2 regions of the Shewanella sp. K8 genome follow, and region 2 is predicted to be linked to the other one. Evidence: predicted binding sites of a transcription regulator. Region 2 holds the regulator's gene; the other holds the start of a gene.

Region 1 (3,108 bases), on a different contig from region 2:
TCCAATTCGTGGAGTTATTCCATGGCACCCTGGACTCTGCATCCGTCTATCCACGAGAGGTGGTTAGGCTGGTGCTGGAAAAACAGGCCGCGGCGGTCATAGTTTGCCATAATCACCCGTCCGGCGTGGCTGAGCCCAGCCAGGCTGACAGGCGAATTACTGAGCGGTTGAAATGTGCGCTCGCAACCATAGATGTTTCACTTCTGGATCATATGGTTGTAGGGGATTGCGAGATAGTTTCCTTCGCAGAACGCGGATGGATGGATTGATCCATCGCTTGATCTTTCCTCAGTTATCCTGTATAACATGCGCCCTCTTTGTGCCTCGGGCGACGGCCATACGAGGCACATTAATGCTCGAGCGTTAAAATTGTTTTTTGGAGAAGATTGACATGTCAAGAGTATGCCAAGTTACTGGCAAGCGACCAATGGTTGGTAACAACCGTTCGCACGCAAAAAACGCAACTCGTCGTCGTTTTTTACCTAACCTGCAGAACCACCGTTTCTGGTTAGAAGACGAAAAGCGTTTCGTACAATTGCGCGTTTCTACCAAGGGTATGCGCATTATCGACAAGAAAGGTATCGAAGTCGTTGTTGCTGAACTTCGTGCCCGTGGCGAGAAGGTGTAATAGAAAATGGCTAAAGCTAAAGGCAATCGTGAGAAGATCAAGCTGGTTTCAAGCGCCAAGACTGGTCACTTCTACACTACCGACAAGAACAAGCGTAACATGCCTGAGAAAATGGAGATCAAAAAGTTTGATCCCGTAGTTCGTCAGCACGTTATCTACAAAGAAGCCAAAATCAAGTAATTCACTTGGTATTTGAATTCTTGGAAAGCCCCTCTCGCAGGGGCTTTTTTTTGATTTGAATTTGGCCGCCGCGGCCGTAGTCGAGCCGGTTTGGCTCTCGTTGCCCTTAAGCTTATCTCCTTTGTCACCAAGCTGCCTCTATCACCTTCAATCCACTTTAGTCCTACCTCCAATCCACTTTAGTCCTGAGTTATTCCGCGTAAGAATCCGGCTGCTGGCCTTCTGCGGTTCAGGTGGATTCATACTTTCTAAACAGATCCCTGCTATACCTTTCTATGCAATCACTTGAACCGCAGCGGCGAATATTTACTCGGTTTGAGTCTCAGGGGGGAAGACGCTGGATATGGCTTACCCTTCATGTGAATAGTTAGAGATTTAAAATAAGTATTTGTGCAAATAAATTCTTTTTAAGTGAATTTAAATGCATTACTATGTTGTCCGTGCCACGGGGGTGGCATTCATTTTATGTCGGCTTTAACGAGTGTGAGGTAAATCCCAAGGTGCGTACCACAGAATTGGTTGATGGTTTTCGTCATTCTGCTCCCTATGTCAATGCTCACAGGGGCAAGACATTTGTTGTGATGTTGGGGGGCGAGGCGTTGGCTCAGCCTAAGTTTCGCTCCATCATCAATGATGTTGCTCTGCTGCATAGCCTGGGGATCAAGGTGGTATTGGTCTATGGCGCCCGGCCACAGATAGACGAAGCCTTGGCTAACAATCAGATTGAGCCTGCCTACCATCAAGGCGTGCGGATCACCGATGAAGCCACTCTCAAGGTCATTAAGCAGGTAGCCGGTTCTTTGCAGTTTGATATTACAGCCAGGTTGTCCATGAGCCTGTCGAACACGCCGATGCAGGGCGCGCAGATCAACGTGGTCAGCGGTAACTTTGTCATCGCCCAGCCTTTGGGGGTCGATAATGGTATTGACTATTGCCTCTCAGGCAAGGTGCGTCGTATCGATGTTCAGGGACTCAAACGGCAGATGGAAAACAACTGCATCATCCTGATGGGGCCGATAGCGGCTTCAGTCACCGGCGAGAGCTTTAACCTCACCGCCGAAGAAGTGGCGACTCAGGTGGCTATCAAGCTCAAGGCCGACAAGATGATAGGCTTCAGCTCCCAGAATGGTATTTTGGATCGCAACGGTGATGTGATTGCCGAGCTGATGCCCAACGATGCTCAAAAAATTCTCGATAAACTGGCCGGCCAGGGTGAAGGCTGTGTCGGCACCATGGCGTTTCTCAAGGCCAGTATTGATGCCTGTCGCAGTGGCGTGCCCCGCTGCCATCTGGTCAGCTATCTGGAAGATGGTGCCCTGTTGCAGGAACTCTTCTCCCGTGAGGGCATAGGTACCCAGATAGTCACAGAGAGTGCCGAGCGCTTGCGGCGCGCATCCATTGCTGATATTGGCGGCATACTCAACCTGATCCGCCCGCTGGAAGAGCAGGGGATCCTGGTGCGTCGCTCCCGCGAGCAACTGGAGATAGAAATAGAGCAGTTTATGCTGATTGAGCGTGATGGCCTGGTGATAGGCTGCGCGGCGCTCTATCCCTTTGAAGAGGACAACGCCGGCGAGTTTGCCTGTCTGGTGGTGCATCCTGACTATCGCGACGCCGATCGCGGTAGCCTGCTGTTGCAGAACATCATAGGCCAGGCCAAGGTGCGTGGTTATTCCAGGCTGTTTGCGTTGACGACCCGCAGCATTCACTGGTTCCTGGAACACGGCTTTGAGCTGGTGGAGGTAGATGCCTTGCCGAATAAGAAGAAGCAGCTCTATAACTACCAGCGTCGCTCCAAAATTTTGGCGCTTGACCTGTAAAAACCAGCCCCGCTCAGCGGGGCTTTTTGTAAGCAGGTATATTCCATTTGTTGACATATTATGTCTTTAGCTCCTAAGCTAAGCCCACTTATGCCTATCCATTAAGGAGCAAGAGATGAACAGTGGAAGTTACGAGTTGGCGCCATTGACCGGCATCGCCAGTGGCAGTTTTATCGCCTTGATACTGATGTTGGCGGCCATCTTGCTGCTGATCCGCATTCGGAAGATGCCGGCAACGGCCAAGAGCGCCGCCTCGGGTTTGCTGTTGGTAACACTGGCGGGATCTGTGTGGGTATTTTGGCAGGCGCAGGCATCCAAGGTGGAATTGACGGCTCAAAGCCTGGTGGTCGAGGTGCCATTCTACGGCCAGAGCCTGGCTCCAGAGCATCTGCGTATCTCAGAGGCGAAAGTGATTAATCTCGGCGATGCCAACGGCCCCAAGCTTGGCATGCGTACCCAGGGCATAGGCCTGCCCGGTTA
Region 2 (3,108 bases):
TGGCGGTTATATCAGTCTCGAGTCGGGCTTTTCCATGGAAACCCGCCGTGAGCTGATGAAAAAGGGGCATACTTTGAGTGATTCTCTCGGGGCTTTTGGTGGTTATCAGGCCATAGGCGTCAATGTTGAAAGCGGCGTTTATCGGGGAGCGTCCGAGTCCCGTAAAGACGGGCAGGCATCAGGTTATTGAAAGCAATCGGCAAAAACGTGCGTGAGCTAATTCAAATTAACGCTCAAGTTGCGGATAATAAGGCCGAAGATGAATTAATCTGAAAGGGTAGATTGCAAATGGATACACAGGTTATGCCACGGGAACAACTGGGAATCTGCGCTGAGGGAAATCTGCACAGCGTTTATCTGATGTTCAATGCCAACGAAGGCGGGGAGTCACAACTGCGTCCTTGCCTGGCCAATGTCGCCCAGTATTTGTATGAGCTGGCAGATCAGTATGCCGACAGTGCCTTTAACGCCTTTGTGGCGATTGGTGCCAACTTTTGGGATCACCTCTATCCGGGAAGCAGACCGGCTGAACTCAGGCCGTTCCCTGCTATGGAGTCGGGTAACCGGGATGCGCCGGCGATAGAGTTCGATATTTTTATTCACCTGCGTTGTGATCGCCTGGATATTCTTCATCTGGTAGCCAATGAGGTCAACGAAATGCTGGAAGGGTTGGCTGAACTGGAAGAGGAGGAGCGCGGGTTCCGCTTTATGGACAGCCGCGATCTGACCGGTTTTGTCGATGGCACAGAAAACCCCAAGGGCAGAGGCCGTCAAGCTGTAGCCCTGGTAGGTGATGAAGACGATGCATTTCGCGGCGGTAGCTACATTCATGTACAGAAATATGTCCATAATCTGAGTAAGTGGCACAGACTGCCGCAGAAAAAGCAGGAAGACATCATAGGCCGCACCAAGCAGGACAACATAGAGTACGCCTCGGAAGACAAACCGCTGACGGCACATATCAAGCGGGTAAATCTCAAGTATGACAATGGTGAGTCGATGGAGATCCTGCGTCAGAGCATGCCCTATGGTTCTGTAAAACAGCAGGGTTTGATGTTTATTTCCACCTGTAAGACACCTAACCATTTTGAAAAGATGCTTCACAGTATGGTTTTCGGTGACGGAGAAGGGCACCATGATCACCTGATGCACTTTACTCAGGCGGTAACAGGCTCCTCTTTCTTTGCCCCTTCTCTGGATTTCATGATCCAGTTTGATGATTAATAGCGCGATAAAAACAAAAACGCCCCTCATTGAAGGGCGTTTTTTTATGGCATTTTCAACTCAGTCTGTGTAATTGAACAGCGACTTCACTGTTTCCAGGGTTTCATCAATGGTCTTGATGCTGGAAGGGCAGATAAAGATAGTATCATCACCGGCGATAGTGCCCAGAATACCTTCTGGCTTGCCGATGGAGTCCAACAGCCTGGCAATTAACTGCGCCGCGCCCGGGCTGGTACGCACCACTATCATGGCTTGGTTATGATCCACATCCAATACCAGATTCTTCAGCGGGCTGCCGGCAGTAGGCACCCCTAGTTCGGCCGGTAAGCAGTAGACCATCTCCTGCTTGGCGTTACGGGTGCGCACGGCACCGAACTTGCTCAGCATGCGCGAGACTTTGGACTGGTTGATATTGGCAAAGCCTTCGGCTTGCAGTGCATTGACTATTTCACTCTGGGAGCCGAAGCGCTCCTCTTTAAGCAGAGCCTTGAAGGTTCTGATTAGCTCATCCTGATTTTTGCTTGCTTGCATCATCTTCTTCTGTCGTTATTCAGAAAATCCCGGCCATTCTGCATATCAAACGGATAAGTGTCAACAAATACCCAAGATGTCTGCATAAAAATGCAATGCAGGTCATTTGGTGGGTAAAAGAAGCCTCAGTGGGCAGTAGAAAACGCTGAAGTTAATTCAGCTTTTGATGAAACAGAGTCATATGACTAAGGGATAATTGCTATTTTTGTGACGATCCTTTAATGTTGCGCCATCACAGAATTAGATCTATGTCACACATAATTCCGAGAATTGACGGAGATAACTATGAAAGTTGCTGTACTTGGTGCTGCTGGTGGTATCGGCCAGGCTCTTGCCCTTCTGTTGAAAACCCAATTGCCTGCCGGCTCTCAGCTGTCACTCTATGATATCGCCCCCGTAACGCCTGGGGTTGCCGTGGATCTGAGTCATATCCCGACAGCAGTTGAAGTTAAAGGTTTTGCCGGTGAAGACCCAACGCCTGCACTGGAAGGTGCCGATGTGGTGCTGATTTCTGCCGGTGTTGCCCGTAAGCCGGGCATGGATCGTTCTGATCTGTTCAATATCAATGCCGGTATCGTCCGTAACCTGATTGAAAAAGTGGCCGCGACTTGTCCCAAAGCGCTGATCGGTATCATCACCAACCCAGTGAACACCACTGTGGCCATTGCTGCTGAAGTACTGAAAAAAGCCGGTGTTTACGACAAGAACCGTCTGTTCGGTGTGACGACTCTCGATGTCATCCGCTCTGAAACCTTTATCGCCGAAGCCAAAGGGCTGAACGTTGCCGATGTTAAAGTCAATGTGATTGGCGGCCACAGCGGTGTGACCATTCTGCCTCTGTTGTCTCAGGTTGAAGGTGTCAGCTTCTCTGATGAAGAAGTTGCTGCCCTGACCAAGCGTATTCAAAACGCTGGTACTGAAGTGGTTGAAGCCAAAGCCGGTGGCGGCAGCGCGACTCTGTCCATGGGCCAGGCCGCTTTCCGTTTCGGTCTGTCGCTGATCCGCGGTCTGCAGGGTGAAGCCAATGTGATCGAGTGCGCCTATGTTGATGGTGGTAGCGAGCACGCTGAATTTTTTGCCCAGCCAGTGGTACTCGGCAAGAATGGTATCGAAAAGGTTCTGCCGTATGGAGAGCTGAGTGCGTTTGAAACCAATGCCCGTGACGCCATGCTGGATACCTTGAAGGCGGATATCAAACTGGGTGTAGACTTCGTTAAGTAAGTCAACTTCAGTGAATAAAAAGGAGCGCCGCGGCGCTCCTTTTTGCTACTTGAACTTATTCTTCTCTGGCCTTGCTGGCTAGTTTCTTTGGCAAAACAGCCGAATTCTCTCCTGCTGCTCCTTTATCTGCGC

The links. The regulator ArgR, encoded in region 2, controls arginine synthesis, uptake and breakdown. The targets are predictions, from matches to a motif close to ANTGAATANNTATTCANT.
Region 1: a site for ArgR is predicted at 1,219-1,236, ahead of argA (amino-acid N-acetyltransferase). Genes of this name have one in related genera too.

Annotation. Positions count from the first base shown of each region.
Region 1 is NZ_JAPEHY010000035.1:40,550-43,657, reverse strand. Features, by position in the region: gene radC (RadC family protein) at 1-269, shown strand, start outside; gene rpmB (50S ribosomal protein L28) at 392-628, shown strand; gene rpmG (50S ribosomal protein L33) at 635-808, shown strand; gene argA (amino-acid N-acetyltransferase) at 1,309-2,628, shown strand; gene ON072_RS17065 (PH domain-containing protein) at 2,744-3,108, shown strand, end outside.
Region 2 is NZ_JAPEHY010000039.1:1,850-4,957, reverse strand. Features, by position in the region: gene ggt (gamma-glutamyltransferase) at 1-190, shown strand, start outside; gene ON072_RS17845 (Dyp-type peroxidase) at 289-1,224, shown strand; gene argR (transcriptional regulator ArgR) at 1,285-1,755, opposite strand; gene mdh (malate dehydrogenase) at 2,041-2,976, shown strand; gene ON072_RS17830 (DUF4124 domain-containing protein) at 3,055-3,108, opposite strand, start outside.